DNA from 3 places in the Streptomyces sp. NBC_00388 genome. Region 2 is predicted to be linked to each of the others. Evidence: riboswitches for the same ligand, from Rfam matches in the RefSeq annotation. Region 2 holds a riboswitch; each other region holds the start of a gene.
The links. A riboswitch is a leader RNA that binds a small molecule or an ion and turns the genes downstream of it on or off. The one in region 2 is predicted to bind cyclic di-AMP.

Region 1 (3,267 bases), 590 kb from region 2:
GGCGGCGGGCAGTACGCGGCCCGCCCCGACCTGGCCAGCCGCTCCCAGCAGATAGCCGTGGCGCAGAAGGCCTACGCGGCCGAAGGGGCGAAGCTCTGGGCCAGTTGCGCGGTCATCGCCGGGCTCACGAAGGACGACGCGGCCACGGCCTCCGTCGATCCGGGCGCTCCTGACACGGTGACCCCGGCCCCCGGGAAGCCGTCCGGCGCGGCCACGGACCCGGACGGCGACACGGGTACGGGCGGCGACACGCATACGGGCGGGACGGGGCAGGCGCCGCCGAGCGCGAGTCCGTCGGATTCCCCCTCCGGGTCGTCCGGCTCGCCCTCCCCCTCCGGCACCTCGAAGCCCCCATCCCACGCATCTCCGTCATCCAATCCTTCTTCGGATAGTTCGGGCTCTTCGGGTGATTCGGGCACTTCGCACGGAAGTGCGTCCGGCGCCCCCTCCTCGCGCTCCACCCCGTCGGGCGCGGCCGGTGACGCCGACTCCGCTTCCGGGGGCTCCCCGGCGTCGCCGGGGGCCGGGAGGCACCGGGGCGGCGTGGCCGGCGACGGTGCCGGCGCGAGCCGTGACGAGGCCGGGCGACATGCCTCGCGCGTCGACAGACCCTCCCGCGATGACGCCCGGACGGACGGCAATTACACCGTCCGCGCGGGTGACAATCTCTGGGTCATCGCCAAGGCGCACGATCTGCCCGGCGGATGGCCCGCGCTCTACGCGGCGAACCACGCGACGGTCGGGGGCGATCCGGACTTCATCGTTCCTGGCCAGAGCCTTGATCTCGACCAGAAACAGGGGTAGTTCGAGGCTGTATGTCCGCTTCTGTTCGAGTGAGACATGGCTCTCGTCGGGCCGACTGAATGTCCGGACTGTCCGCCCGGCGCACGCCGCCCCTCACCTGCGAAAACGGAAAAAGCGCGGTCGTAAACCCGTGACTTCCCCGCCGATGGTCATCTTTGAATATCGGTGGGTCCTGTGATTACGGTCAGACCGCTCGCACCGCGGGCCTCTTCGATCGCCACGCCGAATCCTGCCATCGGTCGAGGGGAAGCAGTTGACGCTAAGAAGCGCCGCAGGCAGGAGCGGGGGACCCAGGTAAGTGCCGGGTCCGGCCGTCCGTTCAGAGTCACAGAACGGTACGAACCGGGAACGGCTTGGGGTGAAGCTGTGCGCTAGGTCGCGCAGCCGGGCAACTCATTGGCCCGAACCCGACAGCTCACCTCGTAGGCGTCGGTGAGGAGATTCTTCATGCTGTTTTCCAGCAAGTCCAAGCACCGTCGCCCCTCGAAGGCCGTCCGTATCGCCACGCTCGCCGGTGTCGCCGGTGCCGCTGTGGCCGTGCCGATGATCGGCGCGACCTCTGCCTCTGCTGCTTCGGTCTCCACCTGGGACGCCGTCGCGCAGTGCGAGTCCGGTGGCAACTGGTCCACCAACACCGGCAACGGCTACTACGGCGGCCTCCAGTTCAACAACTCCAGCTGGGCCGCGGCCGGCGGCACGCAGTACGCCCCGCGTGCCGACCTCGCCACCAAGGGCCAGCAGATCGCCACGGCGGAGAAGCTCCTCAAGATGCAGGGCCCGGGTGCCTGGTCCTGCGCCGGCGCCGGCAACCTGAGCAACGACGGTGTCGACCCGGGCGTCTCCACCTCCGGTGGCGGTTCCTCCAGCGCCGGCCAGCAGAGCCACAGCGACCAGCAGGCCGCTTCGCGCAGCGAGGCCCGCAGCAGCGCCCCGGCCGCGCCCAAGCAGGCCGCGCCGAAGCACGCCGCGCCCACCACGATCGAGAAGGGTGACGGCGAGTACAAGGTCAAGTCCGGCGACACCCTCGCCACGATCGCCAAGGCGAAGCACGTCACCGGTGGCTGGAAGAAGGTCTTCGACCTGAACAAGGACATCGTGAAGGACGCCAACCTGATCTACCCGGGTCAGCAGCTCCACCTGAGCTGACAGCAGCTCTCCTCAGCACCCCGGCCCGGCGCGACTCCCCCGTACGCGCCGGGCCGGGGGTCTCTCCGCCGGAGCAGCGCCGCGGTCCGCCCGCCGGTCCGGCAGGGGTGACGATCCGGATAGCATGGGATGGTCTGCTGACTTTCACACCGTCATACGATCTTTTGGACCCTTTTTCATTCAGGGTCCGGGCGCCCTTGCGGGCTGATGGCGCGGAGCCGGTTAGGCTCGTGCCGCAAGACCAAAGTGACCCTGCGCCCATAGCGTCACATTCCAGAAGGAGATGCTAGTGCCGTCCATCGACGTCGTCGTAGCCCGGGAAATCCTGGACTCCCGAGGCAACCCCACGGTCGAGGTCGAGGTCGGCCTCGACGACGGCAGCACGGGTCGTGCCGCCGTTCCGTCCGGCGCCTCCACAGGTGCGTACGAGGCCATCGAGCTCCGCGACGGTGACCCCAACCGCTACCACGGCAAGGGCGTCGAGAAGGCGGTCCTCGCCGTCATCGAGCAGATCGGCCCGGAGCTCGTCGGATACGACGCCACCGAGCAGCGCCTGATCGACCAGGCGATGTTCGACCTGGACGCGACGGAGAACAAGGGCTCGCTCGGCGCCAACGCCATCCTCGGCGTCTCGCTCGCCGTGGCGCACGCCGCATCCGAGGCATCCGACCTCCCGCTCTTCCGCTACCTGGGCGGCCCGAACGCGCACCTGCTGCCCGTTCCGATGATGAACATCCTGAACGGTGGGTCGCACGCCGACTCCAACGTCGACATCCAGGAGTTCATGATCGCCCCGATCGGCGCGGAGTCCTTCTCCGAGGCACTGCGCTGGGGCGCCGAGGTCTACCACACCCTCAAGAAGGTCCTGAACACCAAGGGCCTGTCGACCGGTCTCGGCGACGAGGGCGGCTTCGCGCCGAACCTGGACTCCAACCGCGCTGCCCTCGACCTGATCATCGAGGCCATCAAGGAGGCCGGCTACGCGCCGGGCAAGGACATCGCGCTCGCGCTCGACGTCGCCGCGTCCGAGTTCTACAAGGACGGCAAGTACGAGTTCGAGGGCAAGTCGCGCTCGGCCGCCGAGATGACCGAGTACTACGAGGAGCTCGTCTCCGCGTACCCGCTCGTCTCCATCGAGGACCCGCTGTACGAGGACGACTGGGACGGCTGGAAGGTCATCACCGACCGGCTGGGTGCCAAGGTCCAGATCGTCGGCGACGACCTCTTCGTCACCAACCCGGAGCGCCTGGCCCGCGGCATCGAGGAGGGCTCCGCCAACGCCCTGCTCGTCAAGGTCAACCAGATCGGTTCGCTGAC
Region 2 (3,267 bases):
GTCACGGGAGTCATCGCGATCCTGGCCATCGCGGGGCTGCACGTCTACGACGACACCTCGGAGCAGGGCTCGGCGATCACCGAGCTGATCACGGTCATCACCGTGTCCGTAGTCGCGCTTCTCATCAACCGGGTGATCCGGCTCAGCGGCGAGGAGCTCGCGTCGGCGCGGGTGGTGGCGGAGACGGCGCAGCGTGCCGTGCTGCCGGTGCCCGCCGAACGGATCGCCGGGCTGCACATCGCGGCACGGTACGAGGCGGCGCAGGCGGGGACCTTCATCGGCGGCGATCTCTTCGCCGTGCAGGACACCCCGTACGGGGTCCGCCTTGTGGTGGGCGACGTGCGGGGTAAGGGGCTGGGCGCCGTCGAGGCCGTGGCCGTGGTGATCGGGGCCTTCCGGGAGGCCGCCGAGCAGGAGGTCACGATCGAGCGGGTCGCGCAGCGGCTGGAGCATGCGCTGACCCGTGAGGGGGTGCGCCGCGAGGGGCTCGACGCCTTCGAGGGCTTCACCACGGCGGCTCTCGCCGAGATCCCGCGCGAGCAGGGAGTGATCCGCCTGCTCAACCGGGGCCACCCCGAGCCGCTGCTGCTGTACGCGGACGGGGGCATCCACGTCCTGGCGCCGACCGATCCCGCGCTGCCGCTGGGGCTGGCCGATCTGGCGGCCTGGCCGGACCGGGCCGACGAGACGGAGTTCCCGCCGGGGGCCACGCTGCTGCTCTACACCGACGGGCTGTCCGAGGCACGGAACGCGGAAGGCACCTTCTACGAACCGAAGGAACGGCTGCGCGGCCGGATCTTTCCGGGGCCCGAAGAGCTGCTGACGGCGGTGACCGACGACGTGCGGCTCCACACGGGCGGGCACACCACGGACGACATGGCGCTCCTCGCGGTGGGCCGCCCGCTCCGGGGGCAGCCGTACCGGCGCAGAACGGTGGAGATCATCCACCGCGACCGGCACAATCCGTAGCCGAAGGGCACCCCTCCGCATAACAGTTGACGCACTTTCAGGAGATGGATGTTTCCCGGCGGCTTCTGAGGGCAGGTCAGGTCGCCCGAATATGCCCCTATATGCGGTGAAAAGCGCAGGCCAGGGCCGTTAACGATCAGTCGGAACAGCTTGGAATCCAGCCCTCGCGTCTATTAACGTTCGATAACGCAGCGCGGTTGTCCCAGTCGTCGCAAGAGGCGGCACCGTGCGCACGCGCCGAATCCCGCAAGGGAACCGGGGAACCACCAATTGGGGTGAATCGGGCTGCTCCGTAAGGGACGCCCGTAGGAGACCTTCCTGCTCCGAACCCGTCAGCTAACCCGGTAGGCGGTAAGGAAGGAAAGGAGTGCGCCTCCGTGGCGTCCAACAACCCTGCCCCCGAAACGCTTTACTTCCCGAACGACGATGCTCTCGGTTTCGGCGGTGAGGACGGCGGTTCGTTCGACGAGTGGAACCCCACCGAGGATTCCCTCCGTCCGGTCCGCGGCAAACACCGGGTCGCCAAGCAGCGTGGCGGTCTCGCCCGCAGCTCGACGGTGCTCGGCGTCGGCGTGATCGCAGCCGTCGGCGCGGGCGGCATGGCCAGCGCCCAGAGCAAGCCGCCGGTCGCCATCTCCCTCCCCGACCTCCCGCAGTCCGTGAAGGACAAGCTGCCCGAGGCCGAATCGCTGCCCGGTGTGGGGACGCTGCTCTCCGACCTCGGCGGCTCGCCGGACCACGGGAGTACGGCGGCGGACGCCACCAACGCGGCGCTCACCACTTCCGCGGCCACCGGCAAGGGCGGTGCGGACGCGGGCGAGGCACTGCGCGCCCGGATACTCCAGCAGGCCGAGCAGCAGCAGGGCGCGGTCGAGGACGAGGCCAAGGCGGCAGCCGAGAAGGCAGCGGCCGAGAAGGCGTCGGCGGAGGCGGCCAGGAAGCAGGACGAGGCAGCGGCCAAGGAGAAGGCGGCCAAGCAGAAGGCCGAGGCGGAGGCCAAGGCGAAGGCCGAGAAGGAGCGGCTCGCCAAGCTGGCGGCGAGCTACTCGCTCCCCGTCTCCTCGTACACCCTCACCTCGCGGTTCAACGACGGCGGTTCGATGTGGTCCTCGGGCCACCACACCGGCCTGGACTTCGCGGCCCCGACGGGCACCCCGATCAAGGCCGTGCACAGCGGCACGGTCAAGTCGGCGGGCTGGGCCGGGGCTTACGGTTACCGCACGGTCCTCACCCTCGACGACGGCACCGAGCTGTGGTTCTGCCACCAGTCCTCCCTCTCCGTCAGCGCCGGCCAGAAGGTCAGCACCGGCGAGGTCATCGGCCGCGTCGGCGCCACCGGCAACGTCACGGGGCCGCATGTGCACCTGGAGGTCCGCCCCGGCGGCGGCGACCCGATCGACCCGATGACCTGGCTCCAGGGCAAGGGCCTCACCCCGTAGGGAGCCGGTACGGGACCGGACGCCGCGCGGCCCGGTCCCGCACACGGTGTCCGGATCCCGGCTGCGCCCGGTACGCGGCCCGCACAGGGGCGCACCCGGTCGGCGTACTCGTGCGGCCCCGCACAGGGGCGTACGGGCAGTTGAACGTACGTCTTCCCCAGCTCCGGCAGTCCTGACGGCACCCCCCCGACGCCAGGACTGCCGGTTCGACGTGTCCGGCGTCCGGCCGTGTCCGCCGTCCCGCCGTGGCCGGTCCCACCCGTCCGGACGGTCCGCCGGAATAGTGCGGAGCCGCCCGGGGGTTGATCACGGTATGACTTCTCTGCGCGCACTCGGCTCATCCGACCTCAAGGTCTTCCCGCTCTCCCTCGGCGGCAACGTCTTCGGCTGGAGCGCCGACGAGGAACAGTCCTTCGCCGTGCTCGACGCCTACACCGCGGCCGGGGGCAACTTCATCGACACCGCGGACACCTACTCGTCGTGGGTGCCCGGCAATGAGGGGGGCGAGTCCGAGACGGTCATCGGCAACTGGGTGGCCGCCCGGGGGAACCGCTCCGACGTGGTGATCGCCACCAAGGTCGGCGCACACCCCCAGTACAAGGGGCTCTCCGCGGCGAACATCAAGGCCGCGGCCGACGCGTCGCTCCAGCGGCTGCGCACCGACCACATCGACCTCTACTACACGCACTTCGACGATGTCTCCGTCCCGGTCGAGGAGATCATCACGGCCCTCGACGACCTGGTGAAGGCCGGCAAGGTACGCGCCATCGCCGCATCCAATCTGAGCGCCGAGCGGCTCGAAGCCTCCCTGGCGTTCTCCGAGGCCGAGGGGCTCGCCAGGTACGTCGCCCTCCAGCCG
Region 3 (3,267 bases), 2.2 Mb from region 2:
TGTTCGGTGACCCGCAGCTGGCGCTGACCGCGGTGCGCCGGGTGCTGGACATCACCGCCGGCGAGGTGCAGGAGATCGCCGCGGCGCGGCTGCGCCCCGACAACAGGGCCGTGCTGGTGTACGAGCCCGTCGCCGCCGATGAGCCCGAGGAGACGGGCGCGGACGTCGTGTCCGACGACGCCTCCGCCACCACCGAGACCACCGAGGCGGACCAGTGACCGACCCCGCGGCCGTGACGATGACCTTCCACCCCCAGCCCCAGGCGGGCGCCCCCAGGCCCTGGGCCTTCCCGGCACCCGAGCGCTCCACCCTGCCCAACGGCCTGACGGTGCTGCGCTGCCACCGGCCCGGACAGCAGGTCGTCGCCGTCGAGATCAGTCTCGACGCCCCGCTGGACGCCGAGCCCGAGGGGCTCGACGGCATCGCCACCATCATGGCGAGGGCCCTCTCCGAGGGGACCGACAAGCACAGCGCCGAGGAGTTCGCCGCGGAGCTGGAGCGCTGCGGTGCCACGCTCGACGCGCACGCGGACCACCCCGGTGTCCGGGTCTCCCTCGAAGTGCCGGTCTCCCGGCTGCCCAAGGCGCTCGGCCTGCTCGCCGACGCACTGCGGGCGCCCGCCTTCGCCGCGAGCGAGGTCGAGCGGATCGTGGGCAACCGGCTGGACGAGATCCCGCACGAGCTCGCCAACCCGGCGCGCCGGGCGGCCAAGCAGCTCTCCAAGGAGCTGTTCCCGGCGACCGCGCGCATGTCGCGCCCGCGCCAGGGCACCGAGGAGACGGTGGCGCGTATCGACGCGGCCGCGGTCCGCGCCTTCTACGACGCGTACGTCCGGCCGGCGACAGCGACCGCCGTGGTCGTCGGCGATCTGGCGGAGACCGACCTGGACGCCGTGCTCGCCGAGAGCCTCGGCGAGTGGAAGGGCAACGCGGGCACGCCCCGCCCGGTGCCCCCGATCACCGCGGACGACACCGGCCGGGTGGTCGTGGTGGACCGCCCCGGAGCGGTCCAGACGCAGGTGCTGATCGGCCGGATCGGCGCCGACCGGCACGACCGTGTCTGGCCCGCCCAGGTCCTCGGCACCTACTGCCTGGGCGGCACGCTCACCTCCCGCCTGGACCGTGTCCTGCGCGAGGAGAAGGGCTACACCTACGGGGTGCGGGCGTTCAGCCAGGTGCTCCGCTCCGCGCCTGACGGAACCGGTGCGGCCATGCTCGCCATCAGTGGTTCCGTCGACACCGAGTCGACCGGGCCCGCGCTCGACGACCTCTGGAAGGTGCTCAGGACGCTTGCCGCGGGCGGGCTGACCGACGCCGAGCGGGATGTCGCCGTACAGAATCTGGTGGGCGTCGCTCCGCTGAAGTACGAGACGGCAGCCGCGGTCGCGGCCACGCTCGCCGATCAGGTCGAGCAGCATCTGCCGGACGACTTCCAGGCGCAGCTGTACGCGCACCTCGCCGCGACCGGCACGGTCGAGGCGACCGCCGCCGTGGTCAGCGCCTTCCCCGACGACCGGCTCGTGACGGTGCTGGTGGGAGACGCGGCGCAGATCGCGGAGCCGGTCAGGGCGCTCGGCATCGGCGAGGTGACGGTGGTCGCGAGCTGACGCCCCGGTAGCTCCCTGTTCCGGGCGGTCCGGGCGGTCCGGGCGGCCCGGGCGGCCCGTGCGGACAGGCCGGGGGTCCCGGTGGACAGCACGTCCACCGGGACCCCTGCCCGTCCCGGCCGGTGCGGCTGTGGGATGTGCGACAAAATCCGCTGTCCGTTTGGCGCGGCCCGCACCGACCACTTACCGTCGCACTCGCTGTCCGCCGGACACAGCCGCAACCGCGGCGCCGGGCAGCGATCGCCGAGTCCCCGTCAGGCGCGAGCCTGGGGAGCCGGGGACCCACTCAGTCCCTGGGGTGAATCGGGGCCGCTCCGCAGGGGCGGGCCCGTAGGAGACCTTCCTGCTCCGAACCCGTCAGCTAACCCGGTAGGCGAGAGGGAAGGAAAGGACCAGCCCCTTCATGGCGTTCAGCCGCCCTACCGGTAAGCACCGTGCCCCGAACCGCCTGACTCGCAGGACCGCGGGCGTCGCCGGAGTCGCCACGCTCGCCACGGCAGGTGTCATCGGCACCCTCGCCTCGCCCGCGATGGCCGACGGCCCGAGGACCCCCAGCGCGCAGGAGGCCCGCCTCGACCGGACCATCCTCGTCGGTGACACGGTCGCCGACCGGATAGCGGCCCAGGTGACCGCTCAGGAGCACGAGGCCGCCGTCGCGAAGGCGAAGGCGAAGGCCGAGGCGAAAGCGAAGGCCGTCGCCAGGGCGAAGGCCGAGCGGGAGCGCGAGGCGAAGGCGGCGAAGGAGCGCGCGGCCCGGGCCGCGGCCCGCAAGCGCCTCAACGCCTTCGTCCCCCCGGTGGCCGGCTCGTACGTCTCCACCGGCTACAAGACCGGTGGCAGCCTCTGGTCGTCCGGCAGCCACACCGGCATCGACTTCCACGCCGCGAGCGGCACCCCGGTCCACGCCGTCGGCGCGGGCACGGTCGTGGAGGCCGGCTGGGGCGGCGCCTACGGCAACAACATCGTCATCAGGATGCACGACGGCACGTACACGCAGTACGGCCATCTCTCCTCCATCGGTGTCTCGGTCGGCCAGGCCGTCACGTCGGACCAGCAGATCGCACTCTCCGGTGCCACCGGCAACGCCACGGGCCCCCACCTCCACTTCGAGGCCCGCACGGGCCCCGACTACGGTTCGGACACCGACCCCGTCGCGTATCTGCGTTCGCACGGCGTCGACGTCTGACCCCCCGCTGTTCTGTGTGGCCCCGGTGCTTCCCGCGCCGGGGCCACACCTGTTCCGTATGTCCGCGCGGATGTTTTTCGTACGTCCGGTTTCCGCATGGCCAAAAGATATCCATGATTTACCGGGGGCCTTCGGGAATTAACCTGGCCTGCCATAGAGTCGCCGCACAGGTGCGGACAGACCGCGGCAGGCGGGCGTCGATGCGGAGGTTCGGTCATGCGCATTCCGGCGCATTCGGTATGCACGGCAATCCGTGACGACATCATCTCGGGGGTGTACGAGCGGGGCGGCCGGCTGACGGAGGAAGTGCTCGCGCGCCGTTACGGCGTCTCCCGAGTGCCTGTCCGTGAGGCCCTGCGGACCCTGGAGTCCGAGGGGTTCGTGGTCACCCGCCGCCATGCGGGCGCCTGTGTCGCCGAACCGACCGAGCGGGAGGCGGCCGATCTGCTGGAGATGCGGATGCTGCTGGAACCGA

Region 1: another riboswitch for cyclic di-AMP. It lies ahead of OG917_RS13675 (transglycosylase family protein); the one in region 2 lies ahead of OG917_RS16335 (M23 family metallopeptidase).
Region 3: another riboswitch for cyclic di-AMP. It lies ahead of OG917_RS26120 (M23 family metallopeptidase); the one in region 2 lies ahead of OG917_RS16335 (M23 family metallopeptidase).

Annotation. Positions count from the first base shown of each region.
Region 1 is NZ_CP107948.1:3,024,183-3,027,449, reverse strand. It holds gene OG917_RS13680 (LysM peptidoglycan-binding domain-containing protein) at 1-804, shown strand, start outside; cyclic di-AMP (ydaO/yuaA leader) riboswitch at 1,062-1,248, shown strand; gene OG917_RS13675 (transglycosylase family protein) at 1,252-1,950, shown strand; gene eno (phosphopyruvate hydratase) at 2,234-3,267, shown strand, end outside.
Region 2 is NZ_CP107948.1:3,615,944-3,619,210, reverse strand. It holds gene OG917_RS16340 (PP2C family protein-serine/threonine phosphatase) at 1-969, shown strand, start outside; cyclic di-AMP (ydaO/yuaA leader) riboswitch at 1,195-1,335, shown strand; gene OG917_RS16335 (M23 family metallopeptidase) at 1,347-2,408, shown strand; gene OG917_RS16330 (aldo/keto reductase) at 2,722-3,267, shown strand, end outside.
Region 3 is NZ_CP107948.1:5,836,148-5,839,414, forward strand. It holds gene OG917_RS26110 (M16 family metallopeptidase) at 1-218, shown strand, start outside; gene OG917_RS26115 (M16 family metallopeptidase) at 239-1,606, shown strand; cyclic di-AMP (ydaO/yuaA leader) riboswitch at 1,838-1,997, shown strand; gene OG917_RS26120 (M23 family metallopeptidase) at 2,010-2,792, shown strand; gene OG917_RS26125 (GntR family transcriptional regulator) at 3,009-3,267, shown strand, end outside.